2 regions of the Lysinibacillus sp. NPDC097214 genome follow, and region 1 is predicted to be linked to the other one. Evidence: predicted binding sites of a transcription regulator. Region 1 holds the regulator's gene; the other holds the start of a gene.

The links. The regulator Rex, encoded in region 1, represses fermentation and respiration genes when NADH is low (regulators of the CRP and FNR family bind a similar motif). The targets are predictions, from matches to a motif close to TTGTGAAATATTTCACAA.
Region 2: a site for Rex is predicted at 2,591-2,608, ahead of ACQKMI_RS22245 (cytochrome ubiquinol oxidase subunit I). Genes of this name have one in related genera too.

What each region holds. Positions count from the first base shown of each region.
Region 1 is NZ_JBNNSS010000015.1:51,820-68,707, reverse strand. It holds gene ACQKMI_RS22695 (ABC-F family ATP-binding cassette domain-containing protein) at 1-1,352, opposite strand, end outside; gene ACQKMI_RS22690 (redox-sensing transcriptional repressor Rex) at 1,578-2,213, shown strand; gene ACQKMI_RS22685 (twin-arginine translocase TatA/TatE family subunit) at 2,444-2,629, shown strand; gene tatC (twin-arginine translocase subunit TatC) at 2,647-3,468, shown strand; gene ACQKMI_RS22675 (CPBP family intramembrane glutamic endopeptidase) at 3,572-4,336, opposite strand; gene groES (co-chaperone GroES) at 4,509-4,793, shown strand; gene groL (chaperonin GroEL) at 4,943-6,574, shown strand; gene ACQKMI_RS22660 (hypothetical protein) at 6,993-7,358, shown strand; gene ACQKMI_RS22655 (AAA family ATPase) at 7,592-8,929, shown strand; gene ACQKMI_RS22650 (hypothetical protein) at 8,922-9,653, shown strand; gene ACQKMI_RS22645 (RNA polymerase sigma factor) at 9,976-10,485, shown strand; gene ACQKMI_RS22640 (hypothetical protein) at 10,485-11,030, shown strand; gene ACQKMI_RS22635 (hypothetical protein) at 11,030-11,587, shown strand; gene ACQKMI_RS22630 (glycosyl hydrolase family 18 protein) at 11,823-12,995, shown strand; gene ACQKMI_RS22625 (YcdB/YcdC domain-containing protein) at 13,177-15,414, shown strand; gene ACQKMI_RS22620 (YcdB/YcdC domain-containing protein) at 15,603-16,888, shown strand, end outside.
Region 2 is NZ_JBNNSS010000014.1:64,687-81,574, forward strand. It holds gene ACQKMI_RS22240 (cytochrome d ubiquinol oxidase subunit II) at 1-997, opposite strand, end outside; gene ACQKMI_RS22245 (cytochrome ubiquinol oxidase subunit I) at 994-2,340, opposite strand; gene ACQKMI_RS22250 (diacylglycerol kinase) at 2,710-3,624, opposite strand; gene ACQKMI_RS22255 (thioredoxin family protein) at 3,752-4,312, opposite strand; gene gatB (Asp-tRNA(Asn)/Glu-tRNA(Gln) amidotransferase subunit GatB) at 4,750-6,177, opposite strand; gene gatA (Asp-tRNA(Asn)/Glu-tRNA(Gln) amidotransferase subunit GatA) at 6,179-7,642, opposite strand; gene gatC (Asp-tRNA(Asn)/Glu-tRNA(Gln) amidotransferase subunit GatC) at 7,667-7,954, opposite strand; gene ACQKMI_RS22275 (hypothetical protein) at 8,202-8,618, opposite strand; gene ACQKMI_RS22280 (CamS family sex pheromone protein) at 8,698-9,831, opposite strand; gene ligA (NAD-dependent DNA ligase LigA) at 10,103-12,109, opposite strand; gene pcrA (DNA helicase PcrA) at 12,124-14,376, opposite strand; gene ACQKMI_RS22295 (heptaprenylglyceryl phosphate synthase) at 14,409-15,098, opposite strand; gene ACQKMI_RS22300 (YerC/YecD family TrpR-related protein) at 15,209-15,529, opposite strand; gene ACQKMI_RS22305 (DUF3048 domain-containing protein) at 15,545-16,606, opposite strand; gene ACQKMI_RS22310 (adenine deaminase C-terminal domain-containing protein) at 16,671-16,888, opposite strand, start outside.

The DNA.
Region 1 (16,888 bases):
CCACCAGATAAAGACGACACGATTTTATCTACATCAACCCCACTGAATAAGAAGCGGCCTAGCACTGTGCGAATATCTTTTTCATTCATTAAAGGCCATTCATCCCATAGCTCTTTTAGTACGCTTTTATTGCTCGATAGCTTGGCCTGCTCTTGATCATAATAACCAATTTGAACATTTGTACCATAGCGAATGTCTCCAGCGAGTGGTAGCAAATCTTTGACGATGGTTTTTAATAAAGTGGATTTACCAACGCCATTTGGTCCAACAAGTGCAACGCGGTCTTCTCGGAAAGTGCGTAATGTGATGCCACTCGATATTTTCTTATCACCATAGCCTATAGCTAAGTCATCTACAGATAAAACATCGTTACCACTTTGACGTTCAATTGTAAAACCGAAGCTTGCTGACTTTTCATCACCATCAGGGGAATCCATCCATTCTGTTCGTTCAAGCATTTTACGACGACTCTGTGCCATTTTAGTAGTAGAAGCACGAGCGATGTTTTTTTGAATAAATTCCTCAAGCTTTGCCTTTTCATCTTGCTGACGTTCATAAAGCTTCAAATCGCGCTCATAATTTTTCGCTTTTTCATCTAAATAGGCACTATAATTGCCTGTATATTTTGTGACGCGATGACGAGAGACTTCGTAGACAATGGAAACAACCTGGTCTAAGAAATAGCGGTCATGGGAAACAATTAGAATAGCCCCTTCATAGCTTTTTAAATATGATTCCAACCAAGAGAGGGTATCAATATCTAAATGGTTAGTTGGTTCATCGAGTATTAATAGGTCAGGTTTACTTAAAAGAAGCTTAGCAAGCGCTAACCGAGTCCGTTGTCCCCCTGATAGTGAGCTAATTGGCTTTTCGTAATCATTAGGATAGAACTGCATGCCATGAAGGACAGAACGTGTATCAGATTCATATTGATAGCCACCCGCATCCTTAAAATTATGCTGCAAATGATCGTATTCAGACATTATTTTTGCATATAAAGTAGGATTTTCATAAACAGTTGGATCGGCCATTTGTTGTTCTAATGATCGTAGTGTTTGTTCTTGGGCAATAAGCGGCTCAAAAATTGTCATCATTTCATCCCAAATCGACAATGTTGAGTTTAATCCAGCATGCTGCTCTAAATATCCAATTTGTACACCTTTAGGAATAATAATATCGCCAGAGTCATATGACATTTGACCAGCAATTATTTTAAGTAAAGTGGACTTACCAGCACCGTTACGACCTACTAATGCAACACGGTCACGATGTTGAACTTCTAATTTTACGCCACTTAAAATTTCATCTGCAAGGAAGGATTTATATAGTTGATTGACCTGTAAAACAATCATTCTTGACACCTCAATTCTTCCTTAGTGTAATGGATGAGCGATTGGCTTGCAATGTCGATGCTTTACTTATTCCAAGCTGTCATGTAAGATTGAAACGATTTCCCTTTATTTAGTGGCGTAAAAGCGCCATTAACTAAAGGAAAATCCTCCAGTGAATATTATAAACTTAGAAATATAAAGCATGTATCATAAATAGAACTTGATACGTTTTAAGGGGGAAAAAGTTTGAAACAAGAATTAAAAATTCCACAAGCCACTACGAAAAGACTTCCTCTTTACTATCGTTTTATCCAAAACTTTGCACAAGAAGGCATGGAACGCATTTCTTCGAAGGAACTAAGTGAAGCGATGAAAATTGATTCTGCAACTATTCGCCGAGATTTTTCTTATTTTGGTGCTCTTGGGAAAAAGGGATATGGCTATGATGTGCAGCATCTCTTACAATTTTTTAGCCAAACGCTCGATCAACATGAAGCGACAAAAGTAGCGTTAATTGGTGTAGGGAATTTAGGTAGTGCTTTATTAAAATATAATTTCCAAAAAAATCATAATACTCATATCGTTGTGGCATTTGACTCGAAGGCCCCAAAAGAAGGGAAGATGATTAGCAATATTCCTGTTTTTCACCCTGATTTATTGGAAGAGAAGTATGCAGAATATGGAGCGGAGCTTGCAATTTTAACAGTTTCACCACGCTCTGCACAGAAAATGGCTGATAGATTAGCAGCGATGAACGCAAAAGGAATTTTGAACTTTACGCCAGAGCGTATTACTGTACCAGATAAAATGCAACTTTTAACAATCGATTTATCGGTAGAGTTGCAGGCACTTATTTATTTAATTCGTAATCAGGAAGAGTGATCATAGTACATAATTTAACTTCTTTCAGCGGAGTCCAAACACCCGCTGAAAGAAGTTAAAGTCTCCGGACGCAATTAGGCCGGGGTATAATTGATAGTATAGCTCACAGTTTCTGTTAAATAGAAGTATGTAATAAATTGAGAGAATGACGAAAAACTTTCACATATTATTAGTTAGCAAAATGGCGAAATATGCGTTAAAATGATGGATATAAAGAGGAGGTGGCTGTAATGGGTGGTATTGGTCCTATGAGCCTCATTATTATCGGAATTGTCGCATTACTAATTTTTGGTCCTAAGAAGTTACCAGAGCTTGGTAAAGCATTTGGTTCAACATTACGTGAATTCAAAAATGCTACTAAAGGTTTAGCCGACGAAGATGATGATGACAAGAAAAAGAAAGAATTAGATAAGTAAGTTAGGATGTTTGAGGAATGAATCCAAGAGATCTAACTGTCATTGAACATATAGAAGAATTAAGAAAACGGCTTTTCATTGTTGCCGTTTTCTTTGTTCTCGCTATGGCTGGCGGCTTCTTTGTTGCAAAGCCGCTTGTTAAATACCTTCAAAGTACTGGAGCGAATTACAATATAGAGCTCCATGCATTTGATGTAGTAACACCGCTTGCAATTTATATCCAAGTAGTTTTCTTAATCGCTTTTATTCTTTCTTCGCCGGTATTGATGTATCAATTGTGGGCTTTTATTAGCCCGGGATTAAGGGACGTAGAACGAAAAGCAACTTTAAGCTATATACCGTATTCATTTTTATTGTTTTTAGCAGGGCTATCCTTTTCATACTTTTTACTATTCCCTTATGTCATAAAATTCATGATGAATTTATCAAACGATTTAGAAATTCAACAAACAATTGGCATACATGAATATTTTACGTTTTTATTTAAGCTTACAATACCTTTTGGTTTCCTTTTCCAATTACCGATTGTAGTCTTGTTTTTTTCACGTATTGGGATTTTATCTCCTGAGTTACTAATTCGTATTCGTAAGTATTCATACTTTGGTTTATTTGTATGTGCTGCTCTAATCGCGCCACCTGAATTAGCTTCGCACTTAATGGTTTCAGTACCGTTGTTTGTTCTTTATGAAATTAGCATTATGATTTCTCGTATTGGCTATAAGAAATACTTAAAATCAGAGGAAATGCGAATGAAGGAAGAACAAGAGGCTGAGCAAAAACGTCAGATAGAAGAGGCACTTGAACAGCAGAGGCGTCAAATCGAAGAATTGAATCAATAATAATAGAAGCTCGATGCTAATTAGTAGCATCGAGCTTTTTCGTCATTATAGTTACAGCTTACATGCAATAAAAATCAGTGGAAGAAAAACTCCCACTGATTTTTTATTGCATTTTTTCTAGTTCTTGAAGAAACTTTTGCAATGGTTCTGCATACAATTGTACAAGTGTCACAAAACCGTTCAGCATGACATGGGCGATAATTGACGTCCAAATGCGTTTCGTTTTGTGATATAAGAAGGCAAAAATTAATCCACAAATTGTATAAAGCAAGATATGTGAGAAGTCCATATGAATAAGTGCAAAGAAAATGGCACTTACTATAGCGGCTACCCAGAAATTAGTTGTTTGGACAAGCGAACCAAAAATTACACGACGGAAGACGAACTCTTCTAAAATTGGTCCAAATACGACAATTGCTAGTATCGCAATAGGAGCGCCTTTTGCTATACCTACAATATCAGCTGTGTTTTGCGACCCACCTTGGATACCGAATATAGCCATTTCGATAGCTGCGCCAATCATTTGGCCAAAGAAGACTAAGAAGAAACCAATAATTCCCCACATAATTGACAGTGGTATCGTTTCTTTCTTCCCTTTATAAATATCCCAAAACGCTTTATCGCGAGATGTTAAGATTAAGCTTAGAATTAACGCAATAGCAAAGCTGAGTGCAATATACCAGCCTTGCGTGAGCGGAGCAGCTTGCTCACTAGGTAAACCGGTTGTACTCATAACAAACTTGTGAAATGGGCTTGCCAGCCATCTACCTGATATTTGCATGAGGATATAGATCAGTAAAACATAAAGGGCTGTTTTTTTATGTTTATTTATTTTTTGAGAATTGTTCACAGTCAAAATCCTTTCCATTCATTATGCTACCTTTCTATTGTAGAGGAATATGGAAAGAAAACAAAATTTTTCGAAGTTCTGACTTGCAAAAAAAAGTGTGATTGATTATCATAATAATTGTGTTAGCACTCGTATAGGTAGAGTGCTAATAGACTTAAACTTACATTTAATTAATAGGAGGTTGTTTCACTTGTTAAGACCACTAGGAGATCGTATTGTAATCGAACTAATCGAGGTAGAAGAAAAATCTGCATTCGGTATTGTACTGCCAGACTCTGCAAAAGAAAAACCACAAGAAGGTAAAATTGTAGCAGTTGGGACAGGTCGTATATTAGAGAACGGGCAACGTGTTGAGCTTGACGTTAAAGTTGACGACCGCATTATTTTCTCTAAGTACTCTGGTACAGAAGTTAAATATGAAGGTAATGAATACCTAATTTTACGCGAAAGCGATATTCTTGCAATTATTGAATAAGTTCATACTTTTTTAGTTTATTAAAGTTAATACCTTTAGTGATTGTCACAGATAGACAAATGAATGGGTGACAATGACAGTATGGCGAAATTTTTATAAATATATTGATGAAGCTTAACGAATATTCCATTCCAGGAGGGTAAATTCAAATGGCAAAAGATATTAAATTCTCAGAAGAAGCACGTGCATTAATGCTACAAGGTGTAGATAAATTAGCAAACGCAGTAAAAATTACTCTAGGGCCAAAAGGTCGTAACGTAGTTTTAGAAAAAAAATTCGGTTCGCCACTTATTACAAATGATGGTGTAACAATTGCAAAAGAAATCGAGCTAGAAAATCCATACGAAAATATGGGTGCAAAATTAGTAGCAGAAGTTGCTTCTAAAACAAACGAAATCGCTGGTGACGGTACAACAACTGCAACAGTATTAGCTCAAGCAATTATTCGTGAAGGCTTAAAAAATGTAACAGCTGGTGCAAATCCTGTAGGCATTCGTAAAGGGATCGACAAAGCAGTTGCAGCAGCCCTGACAGAATTAAACGCTATTTCTCGTCCAGTAAGCAACAAAGAGGAAATCGCACAGGTTGCGGCTATCTCTGCTGCTGATGATGAAGTAGGGCAATTAATTGCAGAAGCAATGGAACGTGTTGGTAACGACGGTGTTATTACAATTGAAGAATCTAAAGGCTTCACAACTGAGCTTGATGTAGTTGAAGGTATGCAATTCGACCGTGGTTATGCATCACACTACATGGTAACAGATACAGATAAAATGGAAGCTGTATTAGATAATCCTTACATTTTAATTACTGATAAAAAAATTACAAACATCCAAGAAGTATTACCATTATTAGAACAAGTGGTACAACAAGGTCGTCCACTGTTAATCATCGCTGAAGATGTTGAAGGTGAAGCTCTTGCAACACTTGTAGTGAACAAGCTTCGTGGTACATTCAATGCTGTAGCGGTTAAAGCTCCAGGATTTGGTGACCGTCGTAAAGCAATGCTAGAAGATATCGCAATTTTAACAGGTGGTCAAGTAATTACAGAAGAATTAGGCTTAGATCTTAAATCAGCTGATATTACATCACTTGGGCGCGCTGCGAAAGTTGTTGTGACAAAAGACAATTCAACAATCGTAGAAGGTGTTGGCGGTGCAGATGCAATCGAAGGTCGCATTGGTCAAATCCGTGCTCAACTTGCTGAAACAACTTCAGAATTCGATAAAGAAAAATTACAAGAACGCCTTGCAAAATTAGCAGGTGGTGTAGCAGTAATCAAAGTTGGTGCTGCAACAGAAACAGAACTAAAAGAACGTAAACTTCGCATTGAAGATGCGCTTAACTCAACTCGTGCAGCAGTTGAAGAAGGTATCGTATCAGGCGGTGGTACGGCACTTCTTAACGTATATGCGGCAGTTGAAAAAGTAGCAGATGCAGAAGCAGGCGATGTAGCAACTGGTGTGAAAATTGTTCTACGTGCTTTAGAAGAGCCAGTTCGTCAAATCGCAAACAATGCTGGTCTTGAAGGCTCAATTATCGTGGATCGCCTAAAACGCGAAGAAATCGGTGTAGGCTTCAACGCTGCAACAGGCGAATGGGTAAACATGATTGAAGCGGGCGTAGTAGACCCAGCGAAAGTAACTCGCTCAGCTCTACAAAACGCAGCATCTGTCGCAGCTCTATTCTTAACAACAGAAGCAGTAGTAGCAGATATTCCAGAACCAGCATCAGCAATGCCAGATATGTCTGGTATGGGCGGCATGCCAGGAATGATGTAATCTACGGCTTAGCCAAAAACCACTTCTCAAATTTGAGAAGTGGTTTTTGTGCTTTAGTGAATCTTTATCAGTGAATGCTGATAAAAGCTGGTTTTTCGCAAAGATATGTACCCTTTTTTAGGATGGTGTATTCCTCCTTAAGTGCATGCAATTTCTTTTCATAATCGTTTTGCACCCGCTTTAACTCTGTCGGTGTGACATATTGAATTAATAATAAATTCTTATAATAAATAAAAAGGCTATTCATTAGTTCATATTTGAACTTCTGGATAGCCTTTTTGCTATAGTCATTTGTATTGAACTTCAATTAGGTTGAGAATCTACATCCCTGGTAGGTTTAAGCCAGGATATTGTCCACCTGGAAATGGCATTGGAAGTTGCGGATATGGCTGCTGAGGATGCGTAGGACGCATATGTGGTGGATATGGTTGCTGAGGACGCGAAGGATGCATATGTGGTGGATATGGTTGCTGAGGACGCGAAGGATGATTATGTGGTGGATATGGTTGTTGAGGACGCGAAGGATGCATATGTGGTGGATATGGTTGCTGAGGACGCGAAGGATGCATATGTGGTGGATATGGTTGCTGAGGATGCGAAGGATGCATATGTGGTGGATATGGTTGTTGAGGATGCGAAGGATGCATATGTGGTGGATATGGTTGTTGAGGACGCGAAGGATGCATATGTGGTGGATAAGGTTGCGAAGGCCGAGTTGGGTACGGAAGTTGCGGATATGGTTGCTGAGGGCGTGTTGGATACGGGCTACCAGAAGGCATGGTAGGATGAAACGGAATGTTAACATCAACATTGTCGGGATTTAAATTAGGGTTGACCAATGAAACACACCTTTCTTCGTTTTTCTTTTCTAACATATGCCTACAATTATGATCGTCGTAGGCATTAAACTAGGTGAATAATCAACAAAGGTAGAATTCATTAAAGTAGAAAATGTTATAAAATATATCAAATTTAATTATAATAGAAGGAAATATCATTTAAAGGATGTTTAGATAAATGACCATTATAAAAATAAAGAAAATTAAGATACAAAATTTACGAAATGTACGACATGGTGAAATTGTGTTAACGGTGAATTTTGAGACGTTTTTTAAGGCTAATGTTGTAGGTTTATACGGACAAAACGGTTCAGGGAAAACAACGATTGTTGATGCATTTGGCTTGCTCAAGGCACTGATCTCCGGCTGGATTACTGAAATAAAATTACCGTCTCAGGAAAAGAGATTAATTATGGCAGGGGAGGATACGGCAAGTATTGAGTTCGAGTTTCTTGTAGAAAATCCATTTGGCACATTTTTTCTCAATTATTATGTAGAGTTACAAGAAGATCAAAACAGACTATACACAACGGTTGAACGTATAGCGTACAGAGAGAATGAGAAAGGAAAGCGTTCAAAGATTCTAATTAATGTTACAGAGGAAGACATACAACTACGTAAAGCAAATCTTTCTGATATGAATGAAAAAACGCGTATCCAATTACTAGTCATTCATCAACTATCTAAAAAACAATATACATCCTTTGTCTTTCACAAAGATTTAAAGCCATTATTACAAGACAGGCTGTCAGAGCTAGAAATGCAATTACTTCACAATTTAGCAATAGATTTTAATCGAGATTTACATGTTGTGAATAATCAAAATATCGCACCCTTATATGAGGAGCGCAGCATGCCATTTAGTATCCATCTAGAAAAAACTCGTGGTTCTATCCCTTACAATTTGAAAGGGCCAGCGTTATTGCCAGAGGATACGTTTAATGTGTTATGTGAAGTAATAGAGCAAAGTAATCGTGTATTATCAGCGATTATTCCAGGTCTGACTATAAAGATTAATGTAATTACCAAACAAACGATGGATAATGGAGAAAAAGGAATCCGTTTTGAATTTTTATCACAACGAGGGGAGCGCGAATTACCACTACGGACAGAGTCAGAAGGGATTTTGAAAATTATCTCTGTACTCAGTGTGCTCATTGCCGTTTATAATAACCCAAATGCTTGTGTAGTGATTGATGAACTAGATTCTGGTGTTTTTGAATATTTATTAGGCGAGTTGTTAACAGTGATTGATGAGGACGGAAAAGGCCAGCTTATTTTTACGTCTCATAATTTACGCGTGTTAGAGGTGCTTGCTATTAAAAACTTATGGTTTACGACAACGAATGAGGAACGTCGTTATATGCAGCTAAAGGGTATTAAAGAGGTAAATAATGCTCGGGATGTTTATTTACGTGCAATTCAGTTGGGCGGACAGGATGAAGAGGTTTATAAAGAAACGAAGATATTTAAAATTAAGCGTGCCTTTAGAAAAGCGGGTGTCCAGCGTGACTAAAAAGGTTCTTTTAATCATTGTAGAGGGGCAGACGGAGCAAATTATTTTAGAGGATTATCTAGATGAACATTTTGCAAATTCTACGATTCGCTTCGATGTACAACGGGAAGATATTTTAACGAAGTGGGATGCAAATAAACGGATACCTAATATTAAAAATAGTATTACGAGAGTGATTCAGAACTATTTGCAGAAGTATAAGTTTTTAGCGAAGGATTTAACTGCAGTCGTTCATATTACTGATGCAGACGGGTGTTTTATTGCCCCCGAATTTGTCAAAGTGAAGGAAGATATTGAACAAAAATTATACTATACAGAAGATGCAATATTGGTGAAATCTGAGAAGCGTAAGGAGCAAATTGAGCAACGAAATGAAATGAAGGCGAATAATGCCAAAATCCTTGTAGCAAATGATCATTTTAGCATTCAGCGATTAAGAATACCGTATCAGCTATTCTATTTTTCTACAAACTTAGAGCATGTACTATGGAATGAGCGCAATGAAATAGCAACGGAAAAGGTGCAAAAGGCTGATGAATTTATGGACAGTTTATCGAGTTCCATAGAAGAGTTTTTAAAAGACTATCTTCCAGTTAACTCTGAGCTTCCTTATAAAGAAAAAATGAAAATGAGCTGGTCATTTTTGATGGAGGGCTGTAATTCGTTACAGCGCGGAACGAATGTGCCGTTATTATTTGAAATGATTAAATCAGATGTACAATAAAGTGTAACTTTAATCGGTGGGGGCCACATCTTCCACTGATTTTTAGTCTTCACCAATAAGGCTTTAATGGGCAGTTAATGTCTATGCCCTCCATTAATCGTTGGAGGGCATTTTATTGTGTAGAAGACAAAATATAAATTAGAGCAACATGCCAGAAGATACATATTAAGTGCAATGGTTGATTGTAGTGGAGACTGGACAGCGCCCAGGCGGGAATAACTTCGCTAATTCCTCCACAATGTGTGTAAAAATAATTTGGAAAAGTGTAACAAATTATTTGTTGCGACGACTTATTTGTGAGTGTAGAAAGTGGGGTGAGGTTTTGCATCAGGATATATTTAAAATTGAACAATTGTACGATTGTTATCATCGTGATGTGTATCATTTTGCACTTTATTATACAAATAGCAAACAAGAGGCAGAGGATATTACACAAGAAACGTTTTTTAAGGCGATGAAGCAGTTAGATAATTTAAAGGATAAAGATAAAGTAAAAACTTGGCTCTTATCAATTGCACGGAATACAGCAGTAGATATACATAGAAGGCAGAAAATAAAACGTTTATTAACAGAAAAACTTAGCTGGCAGCCCGTATTGAAGGAAGTGCCAAAGCCTATAGAGATTGTGGAGAAAAATGAGCAATGGCAGATAGTACAAGAAGCATTAATGACATTAAAATCACATGATCGGACAATCATTATTTGCAGAATGCTAAAAGACTACACGATACAAGAAACAGCTGCGATTTTAGGTATCTCAGAAGTTAAGGTGCGTGTTGATTTTCATCGAGCAATGGCGAGGCTTCGAAAAAAGGTAGGGAGGGATGATTGATGGAAGAACGTGATTACAATTTATTTGATGCACTAAAAAAACGCCCTGATAAAGAGCCAGATATAGATTACTCAAATCAATTACGGCAAAAACTCCAAAAGACTCATGTAACAAAAACAAAAAGATTTTCTATCGCAACCATACTAACCGTTCCAGTGACGCTAGTTGTTCTTCTATTTGTATTCAGCATTGGTACAGGACAATCGTTCAATTTGAAAAATGCAGCACAGTTAACCATCAATCTAGAAAAAGACCTTACTAATATAGTGTGTATGTTCCTCATGCTTACGCTCTCATTGTTTATTTTGTTCGTTTATTTCAAGGGGCTTACGAAGGGAAGACTTGTCTACATGACATTTTCTTTGTCTTTCTTGGCATGGATAGGGAATCTAGTATATGCAGAGCACCGAAATATTGATGAACCTATTGTGCAACCAAGTTATAGCGAATCCTACGATTATACGAGTAAGCAAGACAATATAGATGAAATTCAACAGGAACAGGATAACTACTGGATGAAAACAATAGAGGGAGGTATAAAATAATGAAAAATCCTTACGATTATTTATTTAATGGCATGGGTTTTATTTTTATTGATTTAAGTGCTTTTGGATTACCAGATATATTACCAGATTTCATTGGTTATCTATCTTTCGCATACGGTATTCACTTGTTGCCGTCTTTTCATAACTTAAAGCGTTGGTCAAAAAATTTCGCCATTATTTTAATGATAATGTCATTTTTCGTGGAGCTAGCTCGATGGCTTGGTTATAAAGTACCCGGTGAAATTGGAATAGATTTTATGCAATTTTTATTCATCGTTTTTATGTATTGGGTTTTTCAATTATTATTACACATTCATAATAATAAACCTCTTGAAGCTAAAACATTTAAAACGTACCAGAAATTCATGGCATTTATGCTTTGCGGCTTCGTAATACAGGCATTTTCAATAAATGTTGATACAAGTATGCGAGAAATTACTCATTTTATAGATTCTTTATTACAGGTGTTTTCTTATTTCTTTGTTATATTCTATTATCGAACGTGTCATAAATACTATAAAGAACTTAATGAAAAAAAGGTCCATTCGCTAGAATAAGCGAAGGATCTTTTTTTGTTTATAGGGAATCTGTTCTTATTGAACAGTGACATCTTTTCCTTTCCTAATTCATAAGCTTTATAGGTGTGATTTTATCAAGCTAAGAGGAGGCACTGACATTCAAATACATGTTGTACGGGCAGGGGAGTCCTTATGGGGTATTGCACAGTCGTACGGGACATCAGTTCAAAGTATTGTAGATGCCAATCAAATTCCTGAACCAAATAGATTAGTTATAGGGCAAGCACTTGTGATACCGATTGTCGGAAATTTCTATTATGTGCAGTCAGGAGATAGTCTATATTCAATCGGTCAACGCTTTGGCATAAATTATTCAACACTTGCTCAGGTAAATAATATAAGTCCGAGTCAACCTTTATCGATTGGTATGCGACTTTATATTCCACCTCAACCAAAAACAAAAGCTGAAACATTGGCATATTTAGAGCCAAGAGGAACATTCGTTAGTGAGGCATTATTGAGCCAAGCGAGAGAAGCGGGTCCATTTTTAACGTATCTTGCTTTATTTAGCTATGAGGCAAGGCGAGATGGAACGCTTAAGAGTCCTCCGAGTCAAGGTGTGACGCAAATTGCTAATGATACAGGAGCTTCTCTAGCAATGGTTGTCTCAAACCTAGAGAATTTTAGCTTTAGCGGTGATTTGGCGAGAGATATTTTTCAAAGTACAGCAGTACAGGATTTGCTTTTTAATAATATTCTTGAAGAGGCAAAGCGTTTAGGAACCGTTAAAGATATTCATTTCGATTTTGAGAATTTGCCGGGAGATCAACGAGAAGCGTATAACAATTTTTTAAGGAGAGCGGTGAGTCGATTCCATTCACAGGGGTATACCGTATCGACAGCGCTAGCTCCCAAAACAAGTGCTACTGAGCGAGGTCCATGGACGGCGGGGCATGATTATAAAGCACATGGAGAAATAGTGGATTTTGTTATGTTAATGACTTATGAATGGGGATATTCTGCAGGACCACCTATGGCAGTATCGCCACTTCCAGAGGTAGAAGCGGTTGTAAAATATGCAGTAAGTGAGATACCTCGAAACAAAATTATACTTGGACAGAATTTATATGGATATAACTGGACACTTCCTTTTGTACAAGGGGGCCCGAATGCAGAAGCAATTAGTCCACAAAAAGCAATTGAGATTGCTAAAAAATATAATGCTGCTATTCAGTTTGATTTGAGATCTCAAGCACCGTTCTTTGAATACTATGATGAGCAAGGTAAAGCACATGTAGTCTGGTTTGAGGATGCTAGATCCATTCAAGCGAAGTTCAATTTAATTAAGCGGTACCAACTTCGTGGAGTAGGCTATTGGAAGTTAGGTTTACCATTCCCACAAAACTGGTTATTGATTGGGTCGAATTTTGATGTAGTAAAGAAATGAAATCTTAAGGAGCAAACACTTTCGCCTCGGCGTAATTGTTGCTGTCGCTACGTTAGCACTCGATTTCGCTACAAAAGAGTTCATTCTCTTTTCTGATAAATATTAACAATTAGGAAACGCTGTTTCCATTTCTGGAAATATATATTATAATGATAGTAAATGATATTTTAGGAGGGGTATTTTGGGTAAGTTCAAAAAGTTAGGTATCATACTAACATCAACTGCATTTTCTGTCGGTGTACTTTCGCCAATGGCACAAGCTTCAGCAAACGTAAAAGAACCACAAGAGAGAGTTGCAATCCAAGTTGCTTCTACAGAAACAAAGGTTACAAAAAGTGTGCTTATTAAGCAATTGAATACATTATTCCCTAACAAGTTCAAATTTGTATCAGAGAAAGACTTCTCAATGGGGGAAGCACATTACTTTAATGATGATAAAACAATACGCTATAACTTAAACTTCCATAAGACAATCAATGGCAAAGACGTTTATGGTGATTTTACATTTAAAGGCGAAGATTTAGAATTAGAATATTTCCACTATCAACCTGCCAATATGGCGGATGCATTGTATCCAGTGAAGTATTCAGAGGTGGAGGCAAAGAAAATTGCCCAAGACTTCCTAAAGAAATTGCCGAATACTGCGAATTACAAGCTTCGTGAAGACAATTGGTATGGTGATTTTGGTTTTAGTTTTAGTAGACCTTTATCTGAACCAATTACGTATTCATTCGCTTATTCGCCAACACATAATGGTGTACCACTAAATAATGAGTTTATCAATATTACAGTTTTAGCAAATGGTGAAGTTACAAGTATGTATCGTAATACTGAGTCAACTAGTAAGGCAACATTTGATAACTTAGAACAGAAAAAGAATGAATCAGATATACTTGCACAAGTTCGTGAAAATTTATCAGTTGATTTACGTTATATGATTGACACTAACTACCAAACAGGTGAATCTATTGCTAAGCTTGTGTATATGCCGCCAACAAGCTTCACTGGTGTACATGCATTAAATGGGCAGTGGCATACAATGAATGGTTTTACTGCTCAAGTACCAACGGCAAAAGGTGTAGAAAAACTAGCATCGCAACCTCTTGAACCTAGAAAGAAGGACATTACATTAGCAGAAGTTGAAGAGTTAGCTAAGTCTTTCTTAAAAATTGATTCAGACAAAGTGAAGCTACAAATTGAGTCGGTTGATGAAAGAGAAAACGGAAATGGTGAGACAATTTATTCAGTGCATTATATGTATGAATTAGGAAATGGTAGCGGCTATGGCGCATCATTTGAAGTGAACAAGGTAACAGGTGAGATTACAGACTACTGGGATATACGTAGAGATTTCATGGAGACAGATCAGAAAGTAGAACCAATTGCAAAAGATGCTGCGTTAGCAAAAGCGATAGACTACTTAAAAGCGTGGGCTCCGTCCTATCTTCATAACTATTCAAAACCAATAGAAGAAACTATGTATGACAAAGACAGTAAACGATATTACTTCTCCTTCCCACGTATTGTCAATGGCATTGCTGTACTAGGGGATGAAATTTCTGTTGGTATTAGTGCAGATGGGAAATTAAGTTCTTTAAATATTAGTAATCACAAGATTGATAATTGGCCGGCTGTAAACAAAGCTATTCCTGCGGATAAAGCAAAAGAAACGTTCAATAAGGGGCTTAAATTGGAGCTTCAGTATGCAAAACAGGATGGCGAGGATAATCACCATTATGATTTAGTATACTCTCCAGTTTATAATGGAAGCATATTCAATAGTATTGATGCAACAACTGGTAAATGGCTTCAAAATGTTGATGATGCCAAAGAAAAACAAGCTATTTCACATTCAAAAGCTGGAGGAGAATTAACTTATTTACTACACCAAAATGTATTAGAGGTTAAAGACCCAGCAAACTTTAATGCTGATGCAGCTGTAAACAAGGGAGAAGCTTTGAAAATCTTAGTTAAATCATTAACATACGGATATTATGATTTTGGTCCGTATGGAAGAGGCGACGAGAAGCAATCCTTTAATAACATTGACAAAAAGCACCCATTATACGGAATCGTTGAACAAGCTGTAAGCATGGGTATTATACAACCGGCGGATCAATTTGCAGTAGATAAAGAATTGACTCGTCAAGAGCTTGCAGAATGGTTAGTACGTGTACTAAATTTAGAGAAAGCTGCTAAGCATAGTGACATTTACAAATTAAACTTTGCTGATGCAAGTTCAATTAAACAAGAGTACGCAGGTTATATTGCTTTAGTAAGTGCGATGGGCTTAATGGATGGACAGCAAAATAAATTCAATGCTACTGGGAAAGTGACGTATGCAGATTTGGCAATATCTACAGTTCGTCTAGCAAAGGCTATTTATGAGGAAAACGATGGCCGCCATTACTATTATTAATCAGTAATCGATACATGAAGGGGCATCTCCTGATTTTAGGGGATGGCCTTTTTAACTTGTTTGAATGAAGCTAAAATAGCTCTATGTTCATTCTATTTTCTTATAAACATAAATAATCCGGGAATGTCATTTCCATTTGTGGAAAAGTATAATATAATTATGGTAAATAATAATATAGGAGTGATATTTTGGTAAATTTTAAAAAGTTAGGTATTATACTAACATCTACTGCATTTTCAGTTGGTGTACTTTCGCCAATGGCACAAGCTTCAGCAAATGTAAAAGAACCGCAAGAGAGAGTTGCAATACAAGTTGCTTCAACAGAAACAAAAGTAACGAAAAATATGCTTATTAAGCAATTGAATACACTATTCCCAGGCAAGTTCAATTTTGTAACAGAGAAAGATTTTTCAATGGGGCAAGGGCATTACTATAATGATGACAAAACGATACGCTATGATTTAGACTTCCATAAGAGAATCAATGGCAAAGACGTTTTTGGTAATTTTACTTTTAAAGGCGAAGATTTAGAAATAGAAAATTTCTACTACCAACCTGCCAATATATTGGATGCATTGTACCCAGTGAAGTATTCAGAGGTGGAGGCAAAGAAAATTGCCCAAGACTTCCTAAAGAAATTGCCGAATACTGCGAATTATAAGCTTCGTGAAGACAATATTTTTGGTAATTTTGATTTAAGTTTTAGTAGACCTTTAACTGAACCAATTAGGTATTCATTCACTTATTCACCAACACATAATGGTGTACTAATGAGTGATGAGTCTATCAATATTGTAGTTCTAGCGAATGGTGAAGTTACAAGTATGTATCGTAATACTGAGTCAACTAGTAAGGCAACATTTGATAACTTAGAACAGAAAAAGAATGAGTCAGATATACTTGCAAAAGTTCGCGAAAATTTGTCAGTAGATTTACGTTATATGGCTGACTATAATTACCAAACAGGTGAAGCTAGTGCTAAGCTTGTGTATATGCCGTCAACAGGCTTCAATGGTGTACATGCAATAAATGGACAGTGGCGAACAATGAATGGTTTCACTTCTGAAGTACCAAAGGCAAAAGGTGTAGAAAAACTTGCATCACAACCACTTGCGCCTAGAAAGAAGGATATTACAGTAGCAGAAGTTGAAGAGTTAGCTAAATCTCTCTTAAAAGTGGATTCAGACAAAGTAAAGCTACAAATTGAGTCGGTTGATGAAAGAGAAAACGAAAATGGCGAAACAATTTACGATGTAAATTATATGTATTATTCTGGAAATGGAGGCTCGGGCACATCATTTGAAGTGAACAAGGCAACAGGTGAGATTACAAACTACTGGGATATGCGTAGAGATTTCATGGAGACAGATGATAAAGTAGAGCCAATTTCAAAAGATGCTGCATTAGCAAAAGCGATCGACCACTTAAAAGAATGGGCTCCGTCCTATATTCATAATTATTCAAAACCACTAGA
Region 2 (16,888 bases), on a different contig from region 1:
CATAATCTTTGTTGAAAAGGAATAATTTCAACAACAAGAACAGTGACGGAATAAGCAGACACAATCCCAAAATAAACGCGATGACGAGTGCAATTGCCATTTGTGTACTTGTAAAGCTATCGTAAATTGTTAAATACGGATACAGTAAATATGGATATTGAGCAATTCCATATGCGAAGAATGCCACTGCAAATTGGGCAATCAATAAACTAACCGCAAGACCGTAATTTTTTCGCATCCATATTAATATTACAGTAACAATAAATAACACAGCTGAAATGGCAAACATCCACCATAGATTTACCATGTTATTGTAACTTTCAGGGTTGATGAATTTCATTTCGTACATAATGCCGAGCGCACTTACCATTAATGGTATCGCCCAAGCAAGTGCGTATTTTCGCATTAAATTTGTAGCTTCTCGATCCCTTGCTTTATGCGCATACCAAGTTAAAAACACGGCTGAAATATAAAGTACAGCTGCAATGCTCAACACGACAATACTCCAAGCAAACGGGCTCGTATACAACGTCCAATAATTCAACACCGGTTGCCCGTCAACAATATCAACATAGCCACCACCAGCAATCGCGAACACAACAGAGAGTGAGGCCGGAATAAGTAAGCCTGCTATACCATACGTCAACGTGTAACCAATATGCCCACGTGCGCCATATGATTCAAATGCATAGTAGGAGCCTCGTATTGCAAGAAGCACTAGCGAAATACTAACTGGGACAAGTAAAATTGTTCCATAATAGAAAGCTGTTTGTGGGAAAAATCCAACAATCCCTACAAAGAAAAATACTAAAAAGACATTAGTTACTTCCCAAACAGGTGATAGATAGCGCTTAATAATATTCGTTAAAATGTGATTTTTTCCGATAAGTAGACTGTAGGCATTAAAAAAGCCTGCACCAAAATCGATTGAAGCTACAATGACATAACCAAATAGGAAAATCCATAACACTGAAATACCTAAAATCTCTAATGTCATAAGATGTCACCGCCTTTTTCAGCATGGCGATCTTCTATTTCTCGCTCAATTGGATTCTTTTTGAACATACGAATTAACACTACGATACTTCCTACTGCTAATACAGCATATACGCCGGTAAACAACAGCATCATTAAATCTACATGGTCACTCGTTGTGGCCCCTTCTGGTGTTCGCATTAATCCGTATAAGATCCAAGGCTGTCGTCCCACTTCAGCAAGCCACCAACCTGCTTCAATTGCAATAATGGAAAGTGGTCCACCTGCAACAACGATCCATCTAAACCAACGTCTATGAATAAATCGCCAATCACGTGCTTTCCCGGATACGTAAACTAGTGAAACGAATGCCATGAACATGCCAATAAACACCATTAGATCAAAGAGGTAATGAATATACAGTGGTGGTCGATCTTCTTTAGCAAATTGATCTAAACCAATTACCTCTGCATTTGGATTATTATGTGCTAAAACACTTAAAGCATAAGGTACTTTAATAGCATATTTTACTTCTTCACCATTTAATACACCAAGTAGTATAAGAGAGGCTTTATCTCCTGTTTCAAAATGCCACTCAGCTGCAGCTAGTTTTTCTGGCTGATATTCTGCTAAATATTTTCCTGAAAAGTCTCCAATAATCGCTGATGCAATGGAGAAAATCAGACCAATCTTCATAAGTAGGTATAAAGATTTTTTATGGTATATATGCTTAGAACCTCTAAGTAGACGGTATCCTGCAATAGATGCTAATACAAATGCGGAAGTCATGTAGGCTGTAACGAGAACATGTGCTACTTTTGTCGGCATCGCTGGATTAAACATGGCTAAAAAAGGTTGAATATTCACAAGCTGTCCGTCCACAATGTCAAATCCTTGTGGCGCATTCATAAACGCATTGACAATTGTTATAAACACAGCTGACATTGATGCACCGATAGCAACCGGAATTAACAGTAGCATATGCTTTTTCGGACTATCGAAACGATCCCACGTATATAAGTAGATGCCTAGGAAGATGGCTTCAAAGAAAAATGCAAACGTTTCCATAAAAAGTGGTAATGCAATTGTTTGTCCGGCAAGCTGCATAAAATTCGGCCATAGTAAAGACAACTGTAAGCCAATTGCTGTCCCTGTAACAACTCCGACTGCAACTGTAATAACAAAACCTCGTGCCCAACGTCTTGCCATTAAAATATAGTGCTCATCATTCTTTTTATACCCAGTCCATTGTGCGATCATAATCATTAATGGGACACCAACACCAATCGTTGCATAAATAATATGGAACGATAAAGTTAGTTCCGTTAATGCTCTACTCCAAAAGACCGCTGATTCATTTACCATTTCATTGCCCCCCTAACTTCCAAATATTCTTCCAAGTATGGAAAGTAGCATGATAATTGCAACACCAAAGCTTAGCCAAATGAGCTTTCTTTCCTGTGACTTATACAAAGGCAACACTTCCTTTCCCTTATCCATACCCTCATTTTCCACTATTGCAACGAAAAAAACCTTTATAATGGACCGGAATTTCGGCCTATTATAAAGGTTTCAAATTTTGTTCAAGTAATATACGCACATTTGCCAAACATTTTTCTTAATTCATTCACAATACCAATTAAAGGATGTAAATATGCATGTATGTGGTATTTAATCCATTAATATCCATAACGAAAGGTTCTCTTAACTTGAATAGAACCCTTGTTATGTTTATTACATACGGTCTTCCTCACGAATATCTGCTAGTGGAACAAAAATTTCAATATGACGCTTCAAGTTTTCAAATGTTGCAGGCGCGTCCCCACCATATTCACCATCTAAGTTTAAATGAATTTCATCTTCAGTAGATACTTTGACGACACTTGCCTTTTTATAAATTACACGATCATCATTTAAATGCTCGCCTCTTAATGCCATCGCAGCAAGCTGAATAAATTCAGGTAGGTTTACTTTTTTCAATACGATTAAAGTAAAGTAGCCATCATTTATACTTGCGTCTGGTGCAAGCTTTTCAAAGCCTCCTACTGAATTTGTTAAGCCACATAAAAACATCATAGCATCCCCATCAAACACTTCACCATCATATTCAATACGCATGTGAGAAGCTTTAATCGATGGGATCATTTCCACTGCTTTTAAGTAATAAGCTAACTGTCCTAGCATTGTTTTCATTTTACTTGGCACTTCATAAGTTAATTCTGTAATCCGTCCGCCAGCAGCAATATTGATGAAATAGCGTTCCCCATTTAATAAACCAACATCTACCGGCAACGATTCACCTTTAATAATAATGTCAACGGCAGCTTCAATATTTCGAGGAATCTGCACGGCACGGGCAAAGTCATTCGTTGTGCCCATCGGAATTAGACCCACTTTCGGCCGGTTCTCAAATGGACTTACACCTGCAACAACTTCATTTAATGTGCCATCTCCACCAACTGCAATAATTATATCAAAGCCACGTTCTACTGCATTTTTTGCAGCAATGGTTGCATCGCCTTCACAGGTTGTTGCGTGACAAGATGTTTCATAGCCTGCTACCTCTAATTTTGCCAATACTTCTGGTAGATGCTTTTTAAACACTTCACGCCCAGATGTAGGATTATAAATGATTCTTGCTCGTTTCATAACATACCTTCTTTGCTTCATAAGATTCTATTTCTTTTCAACGAATTATACGTTTAAATGTTGCATTGAAGTAAACAAAAGCAAGGCATGTCCTCTTTTTTCTGACATGCAGCCTTGTGATTTACAATTATTGCAATGCAGCTGTTACTTGCTTTTTAAAATCCTCGTAAACATATGTCCAATATGATTTATTCGTTATATTCTCTTCACGAATTTCTGCATATAGCGCTTTTTGTGCATCATCAAATGTCGGATCTTCTTTATCAGGTAAATTAGCTCGTTTACTTACTACTAGATCCTGTAATTCTGGTGCTCGTGGTCCCCATTTTCCAACAACCTGACCAGCATCATCTAATAAAACATAAACCGGAATTGCACGGCCACCGTTTGTTAAATAACGATCAATCAAATCTGTATCGGCATCACGTAGTACTGCGCGCATATCTAATCCTGCTGCCTCTGCAACTCGGCGAATGATTGGATTGTTTAACATTGCGTCCCCGCACCAGTCCTCAGTAATTGTTAAAATTTTTGGTTGCTTGCTCTTCAGCATTTCGATAAAGCCATCGTTTACTGGCACTTCGAAACCATCATAAATACGGAAGCTTTCCTCTTTTAACGTCTTCATATTATCCATATATTGTTGAATTGAAATCGCATCATTGAAATATTGTTGTTCAGTTTTCATTGATAGACCTCCTAAAGTTTTATCATGTTCTATTCTATATTTTGCTATGAATACTCCATTTAGACAACTATAAAGTGCTAATTTGGTATTTTTTAGTTCTTATCTCCATAAAATCGAGTTTATTTCCGTTCCTGCCGAACCTTTCCTGGAATCGCCCAGCCTCTACTTCAATCCATTTATTCAAATGACATACATTTTATCAAAAATCATCTCCGATTTTTGGTGACTAGCCATTTTTTATAAATTGGCATCAAATAAAGGAACCATATGTAACTTCCTAAACGCACCTGATATTGACTGCCTGTTGATACTTTACTGGTAATAGGCATTTATCTTGTTATAGATGCCCCTAAAGAATCTTTAGTATGTATTAATTTTCAAAATAAAAAGCCAAGAAAACAAATTTGCTCTCTTGGCCCTCTATATTGCAATTGCAATTAACGTTTTGCAATTTCTTGTTGTAATAATTTATTGACCATTGGTGGGTTCGCTTGACCTTTAGTGGCTTTCATAATTTGACCAACTAAGAAGCCGATAGCGCGATCCTTACCGTTTTTGAAGTCTTCGATTGATTGTGCATTGTTGTCTAGAACTTCTGTAACGATAGCAAGTAATGCACCTTCATCAGAAATTTGAACTAAACCTTTTGCTTTAACGATTTCTCCTGCAGAACCGCCTTTTTCTACTAATTCAGCAAATACTTTTTTACCGATTTTAGAAGAAATTGTACCGTCAGTGATTAATTTCACCATTTCCGCAAGGTTTTCTGGTGTTAATGCAGTATCTTTAAGGTCTTTTTGTTCTGCATTTAGGTATGCAGAAACATCACCCATAAGCCAGTTTGCTGAAAGCTTTGCATCCGCACCATTTACGATCATTGCCTCGAAGAAGTCTGAGATTTCTTTTGAAATAACAAGAACTCCTGCATCATATGGTGTTAACCCTAATTCTTCAACATAGCGTTTTTTACGAGCATCTGGAAGCTCTGGGATTTCTGATTTTACTCGTTCTAACCACTCATCATCGATTGATAGACGAACTAAGTCTGGCTCTGGGAAGTAACGATAATCGTCTGTTCCTTCTTTCACACGCATAAGAATTGTTTTACCTGTTTTTTCATCGAAACGACGAGTTTCTTGCTCAATTTCCCCACCTGAAAGAAGAACATCAGCTTGACGTAATTCCTCATGCTCTAAACCACGGCGAACATAGTTGAAAGAGTTAAGGTTTTTAAGCTCTGTCTTTGTACCAAATTCTTCTTGACCATATGGACGAAGTGAAATGTTGGCGTCACAACGAAGTGAACCTTCTTCCATTTTACAGTCTGAAACATCTGAGTATTGGATGATTGATTTTATTTTTTCAAGATACGCATACGCTTCGTTTGGCGTGCGAATATCCGGCTCAGAAACGATTTCTACAAGTGGTGTACCTTGACGGTTAAAGTCAACTAAAGAGTGGTCGCCACTGTGAGACAGTTTACCAGCATCTTCTTCCATATGAAGACGTGTAATACCAATACGTTTTGTGTAACCATCTACTTCGATATCAACCCAGCCATTTTTACCGATTGGTTTATCGAATTGAGAAATTTGATAAGCTTTCGGATTATCTGGATAGAAGTAGTTTTTACGGTCAAATTTTGTTTCTTGTTCGATTTCCATGTTAAGTGCAAGTGCTGCACGCATTGCGAAATCTACAACATTTTTATTAAGTACAGGAAGGACACCAGGATAGCCTAGGTCGATAACTGTAGTATTTGTATTTGGTTCAGCACCGAAATGAGCTGGTGCTGGTGAGAAGATTTTTGAGTTCGTTTTTAACTCAACGTGTACTTCTAAACCAATGACTGTTTCAAAGTTCATGTTATTTTCCCTCCCAAATTTGAGGAACTTGTTTATGGAACTCCGTTGCTTGTTCAAAAGCATGAGCTACACGGTAAATTGTTGCTTCATCGAAATATTTACCGATAATTTGTAAACCTAGAGGTAGACCATTTTCAATACCGCATGGGATCGAGATGGCTGGCACACCAGCTAAGTTCATAGGAATCGTTAAAATATCGTTCGCATACATCGTCATTGGATCATCGACGTTTTCACCAATTTTAAATGCTGGTGTAGGAGAAGTTGGTCCAATGATTACGTCAAAGTCTTCAAATACTTTGTCATAGTCTGCTTTGATAAGTGTACGTGCTTGTTGAGCTTTTTTGTAGTAAGCATCATACGTACCTGCACTTAGCGAGTAAGTACCAAGCATGATACGACGTTTTACTTCATCACCAAAGCCTTGTGCACGTGTTTCTTTATAAAGGTCCATCAAATTATTAACATTTTCTGCACGGAAACCATAACGGATACCATCAAAACGAGAAAGGTTAGAAGACGCTTCAGAAGAAGAAAGAATATAGTACGCTGCTAGTGCATATTTCGAGTGAGGAAGTGATACTTCTTCTACTGTAGCACCTAAGCCTTTTAATACTTCTAATGCATCAAGCACTGATTGACGTGCTGCCTCGCCAACACCTTCACCAAGAAATTCTTTTGGCACAGCGATACGTAAGCCTTTTACGTCACCTGTAAGTGCTGCCGCGTAGTTTGGTACTTCTACGTCTGCAGAAGTTGAATCGTTTGCATCTAATCCTGCGATTGCTTCAAGTAAAAGAGCGTTATCTTCAACATTACGTGTAATTGGTCCGATTTGATCTAAAGAAGATGCAAATGCAACTAGACCAAAACGTGATACACGACCATATGTAGGCTTCATCCCTACAACACCGCAATAAGCAGCTGGTTGACGGATTGAACCACCTGTATCAGAACCAAGTGAGAATGGTACTTCACCTGCTGCTACTGCTGCTGCAGACGCACCTGAAGATCCACCTGGTACGTGGTTTAAGTTCCATGGATTTTTTGTTGTTTTATAGTATGAGTTTTCATTTGAAGAACCCATTGCAAACTCGTCCATGTTTAATTTACCGATAGTGACCATACCTGCATCACGTAGCTTTTTAACTACTGTTGCATCGTAAATTGGCATAAAGCCTTCTAAAATTTTAGAAGCACAAGTTGTTTCTAAGCCTTCTGTCACGATGTTGTCTTTAACACCGATAGGAAGACCGAAAAGTGGTCCGCGCTCTTCAAATGGCACTTTATCCATTTCAGCTGCTTGTGCAGTTGCTTTTTCTTCGTTTGAAGCAAGGAAAGCTTGTACATCGCCGTCAAGCTTCGCCACACGTTCGTATGCTTCTTTTGTTAAATCAGCGATTGTTAGGTTACCCGCTTTAATATCAGCTTGTAGCTCCTTTGCTGAACGTTCAAATAACGTCATGAGGAATCCTCCTATGTTTTAGTATTACATGATAGCTGGTACTTTTACTTGACCATCTTCTTGTTCTTTTACGTTTAACATCATTACTTCACGGTCTAAGCCTTTTGTTGCCACATCTTCACGCATTACGTTTACTAGTGGTAAAACGTGAGTTGTTGGTTCAACATTTGTTGTGTCTAACTCGTTTAGTTGCTCTGCGAAGTCTGTAATTTTACCAAGTTGTTCAGCAAATTTCTCTGCTTCCTCTTCCGTAATTGCAAGACGTGCCAAATTTGCCACGTGCTTAACTTCTTCTTTTGTTAATTTCGCCATTTTTCACACCTCCGAATACTCATTCAATTCATCGCTTTTGTCGATAACAATAGGGTTGAATAAAGTTAACCATGCAAATAATCATAACATTTTTCATATTAAAAATCACAACTTTCACCAAAAATAAAGAAACTTTCACTACTATGACGAAGTGTCGTCTTTAGGGACTGTTTTTAGAAGTCCTTCATAAGACTTTCCTTTTGTGAGCGAGGCATCGATTGCGTTGCTGTGCGCTCTTATCTATCCGTCATTTTGAGGAGGCTTTCCGTTTGACTTCGTGAAGGCTTTCCGTCGTTTCGATCATTTTTTCCGTCGATACAAGGATTCTTTCCTTCGCTTTTGCTTTTCTATCCGTCACTTCGCCCGGGCTTTCTGTCGCTCTTTTTCTTTCCGTCGTTTCGATCGCTCTTTCCGTCGATACAAGGAGGCTTTCCGTCGCTTTTGCTTTTCTATCCGTCACTTCACCCGGGCTTTCCGTCGCTCTTTTTCTTTCCGTCGTTTCGACCGCTCTTTCCGTCGATACAAGGAGGCTTCCCGTCGCTTTTGCTTTTCTATTCGTCACTTCGCCCGGGCTTTCCGTCGCTCTTTTTCTTTCCGTCGTTTCGATCGCTCTTTCCGTCGATACAAGGATTCTTTTCGTCGCTTTCACTTTTCTATCCGTCACTTCGACCAGGCTTTCCGTCGCTCTTAATCTCATTTTCCTCCCATAAAAAAAATATAGTCAGCACAAGGCTGACTATATTTTAATAGACATGGACGTATGGTTCTTTTTCGTTGGCATTCTTGACGATTAATGCCTCTGGACCGTTAATGGAGGTGATACTTACTTCAACATTGATGTTATCAAATTGATTAATCAGAACACCTGTTAAATATTGAGTAAAGCCTGTAATTTCAAGCTTGCTAAAGAATTGGATGGGTACTTCAATCGATAGCTTTTGAATTTTTTTGTCTTTGTAAAAGCCTGTTCCTATCACACTAGTATAGTTTGAAAAATATTTATCTACATCTTGTTTAAAATTCTTAAAGTTATTGCTAACATCTCGGTATACATCCTGTGATTCACTCGTTGGGAACAGTACATATTCTTCATCCATAGCTTTCCAATCAGCTATGTCGTTTTGCCCAGCTTTGGCTACACCATAGTTAAAATACGTTCCTGGAATAATGTCATTGCGTGCTTTTTGCTTAAATAAGCCTACTACAATCGGTACATCTTTCAATTCATCTTGGGCTCTTAGGCGGGACACAATTTCTGCGGCCATCTTCTTCCCTTGCTCAATCAGTGTTGCCTCCGAAATTGGTTCCTCATAGTATTCCCCATACTTTTCTTTTTGATAGTAATAAATAGTGTTTAAAGCAAGTCCTATCGAAATACCGCCTAATTTCACTTTGTTATCACTAGTTTTTGTTAAATAATTTTGCTCAACAATATGCGCTAAATAGATTGGGGCCTTTATTGCACGTTCTTCTGGCGTCATTGATTCCGTCGTTGGAGGATTTAAACCATCCTTCTTTTGTGAACTACGTGAAAGCCAATCTGTTACTGTGCTTTCCGCTAAATATTGACCCTCTTGGAAGAAGTAGTTTTCTGTGTCAAACTCATTTTGAGACAGACGCATTAAACCTGTTTCAACTTCCTTTACATCATATTTTGTATACATATTTGAAACTACTAATCCCCTGCTAGCACTTTCTTTATAAGGTATTAGCGTTCTATAATATGAGTCATCAATCTGTAAGCTTGGAATAATTGTTGTTTCCGCTTTTTCCTGTTGCGTCTCCTGTGTTAGCTCTGTCTCCTTCTTATTAGAAGGTACACAGCCGACTAGCATTGCAGCGGCGACAATTGCTGGAATGAGTCGAAATGACTTCATTATTTTAGTACTCCTTTACTGATGTTCAAATTTTGCTTGACGAATTGTTCATACCTACCTGTGGAAAGGACGGACAATTCATCTTACTTTACTATAATATTTAGATCATCACCATAACGTATGATTGATTTCCGTTCCGACTGGGCGCTTTCCTGGGGGCGTCCAATGAGCCCCAAGGAGTCGCCCAGTCGTAACGAAGATCTATTTATATAAGGTATGCATTTTAATAAATGTCATCCTCAACTTTTGGTGATGAACCTGATAGTATCCATTATTGGACAAGGTTAAATTGTTCGATCAGGCTTTCTTCATTCCAAACTTCAATACCTAACTGTTCAGCTTTTGTTAGTTTAGAACCCGCATCAGCTCCTGCTATGACAAGGTCTGTTTTTTTGCTGACACTGCCTGTAACAATACCACCTAACTCTTCTATTTTCGCCTTTGCTTCGTTACGTGTCAATTGCTCAAGTTTACCAGTTAATACGATAGTTTTACCTGCAAAAGGATTATCCCCTACAGCTACCTCTACCTTTTTACCTTTATACGTCATATTGACGCCTACTTCAGCAAGGCGCCCGATGACTGCACATGCATCTTCATTTGAAAAATACTCGACAAGTGATGAAGCCATTTTATCGCCAATTTCATGTATCGCCACGAGTTGCTCCTCTGTTGCTGCCATCACCGCTTCCATTGTTCCAAACTCCTCTGAAACAATTTTCGCTGCCTTTTCACCAACATGTCGTATCCCTAATCCAATTAGTAAACGTTCCATCGAATTTTCTTTGGAAGCCTGGATAGCATTGACTAAATTCGCCGCTGATTTTTCTCCCATACGCTCAAGCTCGACAAGCTTTGCTTCAGTTAAATGATATAAATCAGAGACATCATGAATTAAATCTGCACGTAATAATTGCTCAACGACCTTATCACCAAGACCGTCGATATTCATCGCATTACGCGAGACAAAATATTTAATGCTCTCCGCAATTTGTGCAAAACATGCAGGATTTACACAACGTAAGGCCACTTCTCCTTCAATACGAATAAGTTCGCTATCACAAACAGGACAGTTTTCAGGCATTACATACGGAACTGAGTCCTCAGGGCGATGCTCCAGTATTACACCTACAACTTGTGGGATAATGTCTCCGGCTTTTCGGATAATGACTGTATCTCCTAGACGAATATCTTTATCTCTAATTAAATCCTCATTGTGTAATGATGCACGTTGAACCGTTGTACCTGCCACTTGAACAGGCGATAAAATAGCAGTTGGTGTAACAACCCCTGTACGCCCAACCGTTAAATCAATATCAAGTAATGTTGTAACTACTTCCTCAGCAGGGAATTTATATGCAATTGCCCAACGTGGACTCTTTGCTGTATAACCTAGCTCATCCTGCTGAGCATAGCGATCCACCTTAATAACAATGCCGTCAATTTCATAGGCTAAATTCGGGCGGTTTTCAGTCCATTTTTCTATAAAGGCTAGTACCTCTTCAATTGTTGAGCAGCGTTGACGCTCTTTGTTTGATGGGCAACCTAGTCCCTCTAAATAATCAAGCATCTCTGCATGACCGTCAATACCATATGCCTCGCCATCTCCCCCAATTGCATAAATAAAGGTCGATAGTTGACGACTCGCTGCTATTTTAGGATCTAATTGGCGTAAAGAGCCTGCAGCCGCATTTCTCGGGTTAGCAAATAATTCTTCTCCATTATCAGCACGTAGGGAATTCAAATTTTCAAATGATTTTTTAGGCATATACGCCTCACCACGTACTTCAATTGTAATTGGTTCCTTCAATCGAAGTGGTATTGCTCGAATCGTTTTTAAATTTGCTGTAATATCTTCCCCTACAACACCGTCTCCTCGTGTTGCTCCTTGTACAAAAACGCCGTTTTCGTATTTTAAAGAAATGGCAAGACCATCAATTTTCAGCTCGCAAACATAGGAAAATTTATCACCGATTGCTTGACGCACTTTACGGTCAAATTCACGTAAGTCTTCTTCATTAAAAGCGTTTGATAGACTTAGCATAGGGTAATCGTGAGTCACTTTTTTAAAGCCTTCTACCACTGCTCCACCAACACGCTGTGTCGGTGAATCTGGATAAATGAGTGACGGATTCGCTTCCTCTAATGCAATAAGTTCATGTAATAATTGATCATAAACACTATCTGCTACGACAGGTTTATCCAACACATAATAGGCATGACCGTATTCATGTAACAATTTATTTAATTCAACAACGCGCTGTTCAATTTCGTTCATTTAAGTTCCCCCGGTTACCCTTTTTCAATAGGTGCAAATTGTGCTAGTAATCGCTTAATACCAATAGGCTGCGGAAATGCAATATCTAGCTCTGTACTATCACCCTCACCTTTTACACTAACAACCATACCTGTTCCCCATTTTTTATGGATTGCTTTGTCTCCAGCCTTCCAGCCAAATTGGTCTCCACCAGTTGTTTGTAAACGAGTTGTTGCAGGCTGCGTTTTCTGAATTGCTCCAAGTGTACGTTTTTGATAGCCACCTGTTGAACGATTGCTAGAGGCAAACGGAACTTCAGGCTTCGCACCACCTTTGGAAACCGATTGTGTAATATCCTCCGAAATTTCTCCTAAGAAACGTGAGACATTGTTATAGCTAGAACGACCAAAAATCGTACGACTTTGTGCACTCGTTAAATATAAACGTTCCTCTGCACGAGTTATACCTACGTAGGCTAAACGACGTTCTTCCTCCATTTCATCCATATCATCAAGTGAACGAGAATGCGGGAAGATATTTTCCTCCATTCCGATGATAAAAACGATCGGGAATTCTAAGCCCTTTGCGGCATGCATCGTCATTAAAATAATGTTGCCCTTCGATGCATCATCTTTATCAAGTGCATCAATATCTGCAATTAGCGCTAAATCTGTTAAAAAGGCAACTAAGCTCTTGTCCTCACTACGCTCTTCAAAAGCCTTTGTTACTGATAAAAACTCTTCAATATTTTCTAAGCGGCTTTCTGCTTCAATCGTCTTTTCGTTTTGTAGCATTGCACGATAACCAGATTTGTCAATGACCTGCTCTACAATTTCTGTCACCGATAAATACTCTTGCATCTCTGTAAAGCCTTTAATCATCGCATAAAATTGCTCAGCTGAATTAGCAGCCTTCCCTGTAAGCCCCATGAACACAAGATCATTCATGGCATCAAAAATAGAGCGCTCTTGATCAATCGCATAGCGCGCCATTTTTTCAAAGGAAGTTGCACCTATACTACGCTTTGGCTCATTGATAATACGTGCTAGTGATAAATCATCATCATTGTTGGCAATAAGACGCAAGTAGGCAAGTAAATCCTTAATCTCTTTACGATCATAGAACTTAGTACCACCAACTATTTGATAGGACATATTAGACTTAACAAGCACTTCCTCCATTACACGAGACTGAGCATTTGTACGATAGAGTATCGCAAAGTCATCAAATGAACGATTTTCTTTTTGAATATGCTGTTGGATTGTTTGTACAACGAATTGTGCTTCCTCTTGTTCGTTATACGCTTTGTACAATACGATTTTTTCACCCTCTGCATTTTCTGTACGCAGTTCCTTTGGATAACGTGTTGTATTATTTTGAATGACGTCATTTGCTGCTTGTAGGATGCGTTTTGTTGAACGATAATTTTGCTCAAGCATAATGACCTTTGCACTTGGATAATCCTTTTCGAATGAAAGAATATTGCCAATGTCCGCACCACGCCAACGATAAATCGATTGGTCTGAATCACCTACAACACAAATATTTTTAAATTTCTTGGCAAGCATCTGAACAAGTAAATATTGAGATTTATTCGTATCTTGATATTCATCTACATGGATATATTGGAATTTATTTTGATAGTATTCAAGCACTTCTGGCACACGCTTGAATAATGTAATAGTTGTCATAATTAAATCATCAAAATCGAGTGATTGATTGCGGCGTAGTCTTTTTTCATAACCTTTATAAACCCGGGCAATCGTTTTTTCGTAAGGATTATTTTCATTGATTTGACCTGCATAATCGTCTGCAGCTATACATTCGTTTTTTGCAGAACTAATCGCATTTAAAATCGCACGCGGTTCAAAACGCTTCGTGTCAATATTTTCATCCTTCATAACATTTTTAACAACTGATAGCTGATCAGTCGAATCTAAAATTGAAAAGTTACGTGATATCCCTAGCTGATCAATATTGCGTCGTAAAATTCGCACACACATAGAGTGGAAAGTCGATACCCACATACTATCGCCAGTTCCGTTACCGAGAATGCCATCTATACGCTCTCGCATTTCACGTGCAGCTTTATTTGTAAATGTGATTGCTAAAATCTTTGACGGATATACCTCTTTTTCAATGATTAGGTATGCAATACGATGTGTCAATACACGTGTTTTCCCTGATCCAGCACCCGCCATAATTAGAAGCGGTCCTTCAGTTGTTTTGACCGCATTTTCCTGCTCAAGGTTCATACCTGCTAATAAGTTTTTCGTTAACTGCTCCATTTCGCACCGCCTTACAAACATTTGTTCTTAGATTATATATTATTTTTTACAGCCTTAACAGTCGCAAGTGCAGCTTTTAAATCTTGGTAAATAATATTACCAACTACTACTGTATCTGCATATTTTGCCATTTCTGCTGCTTGGTTAGCAGATGTAATGCCGCCACCGTAAAACAGTCGAGTATTTTTCAGTTCATTTTTAACAGCACTTACAACCTCAATATCTCCATAAGTACCGCTATACTCTACATAAAATACAGGTAGTCTAAAGAAATTTTCAGCCATACGTGCGTAAGCAACAACATCATCTATGGATAAATCGGTTTTCGCATTCGTTACTTCCGCTACTTTACAACTCGGGTTTAAAATACAATAACCTTCAGCGACTAATTCATCCCACACCATAATATCTCCATATTCCTTAATAGCTTCATGGTGTAGATTTTTAATCCACTTTGGATCATCACTATTTAACACGGTTGGAATGAAATAATAGTCATAACCTGGTGTTACCGAGTCAATATTAGAGATCTCAAGCGCTATTGGTACTTCAAAGCGTCTTACACGAACAAGCAAATCTAATACACCATCTAAAGTTATACCGTCTGTTCCGCCAACTATAATAACATCTGTACCTGATTCACAAATTCTTTCTAGTGCCTCATCTGAAATATCTTTAGCTGGGTCCAGCTTGAACACATGTCTCCATTCTAAATAATCCATCTATTTTACCACCTATCATTTTCTATCTATTTGTTTACAAGTATAGCTTATGACTGTCTACAAAAAAATGAAAAAGACTGAGCAGAACCTCTACCCAGCCTCTTTACCTACTATTCTTTTGGTGCTTGAAATGACTTTTCATCTGGATACAGACGACCTAACATTTCATCATACGTATCATTCCCATAGTCAAAGCAACGGCGTACACGCGAAATAGTTGCTGTACTTGCTCCTGTTTCCTTTTTAATGGATTCATAGGTTTTCTTTAAACGTAGTAAATGCGCAACCTCAAAGCGTTGTGCCAGCGATTGAATTTCACTAATCGTACATAAATCATCAAAAAACTTATAGCATTCTTCGATGTCTTTCAGCTCTAACACTGCTTTAAATAATTGATCTGTTTGATGCCCTCGAATTTTTTCGATTTGCATGCAATCTTCCTCCCTTTAAGGCTGCGTTTTCACCATTGCTTTTAATCCTGGTGAGGTTGGTACAAAATGAACCCAAGACTTCCCTGGCACTAGCTTCACAAGCTCCCCAGACTCTTCTACAGCCATTGGTATTCCATCAATATTAGCCCATTTGACTTCTCTCATATAGCCATTTTGAAATACATACGCATTTCCACCAGAAGTTAAATCAATTTCTTGTCGCCCCTCATTATCAATCGTTCGATGTTTCATTTCAAAAAATAGAACATTTGCAATTGATAACGTGTCGCCAGTTAACATATCCTTTGTGTCAACGCCAGCCGATTGTCGTCCATAACGATTACTTTGATGATCATACAAATACGAATTATGGAAATACTCACTATTTCCGTAGTTAATGTCAACTCGACTTGTTTCAATGCCTATTTTACCACGTTCATCGGGTTCATAAAAAGCCTGATTTACTTTTTCACGGTAACTCATTGAAGCGCCCACTTTTTTCGCTCCATTTACTATATTTTCAGACGTAATATACGAGTTATGTGGAGCAACACGATCTTTTGAGCGTTTAAAAAGTGTACCATCATACTCCATGCCATTTATATTGTCGACTACATTATTAGAAAGCATCGATTTTGCCTCAGGGCTATAGCCATGCGCTACATAAAATGCATCAAAGCCTTTTGCAAGATCAATAAAATAAGATCGAGCACTACGAACTGGCCCTACAGTTTCTGGCAGTTCACTTTGATACACTGCCAATAAACGCGTAACATCGCCTTCAGCGAGCATTTCATAAATAATATCCGCCGCTTCAATTCCTGATTGCGGACGTGCTTTCTGATGATTATTAATTGTAACTATAATTGGGCGTTGCGTAATTTCTTCCTTCACAGCTTCACCTGTTAACGGAGCAACCTCAGTCCCCTCTTGAGTAGGCTCTTCAATAGCTGTTTCTTCATCAACCTTGTTCGTATCGTCTTCCTTTACTTCCGACGAGTTTTTAGAACATCCTCCTATCAACAAAGTACTAAAAGCCATTGCGATAATTAGTTTCTTTGATTTGAACACAAGCATTACTCTCCTTTAATCAATTCCATCTAACTGTAATTGTTGTGGCTATACCATAAGGAAGCTTCAACTAACGCATCACTGCTGGTAATAATAACTTATTCTTCATAACATCAAAAATCCCTTTTGGTGTTATCCTGATATATGGTAAATGTGTAGATTGTAAAAATAATAAAGAATAAATTGCGTCTCCTAAGTGGTAACCACGTTCTGCTAATGCTTGTTTTAAGACCTTCTCTTTTTCTGATAGCGCCTTAACATCCCCATCATGCAAAAGACCACCAATAG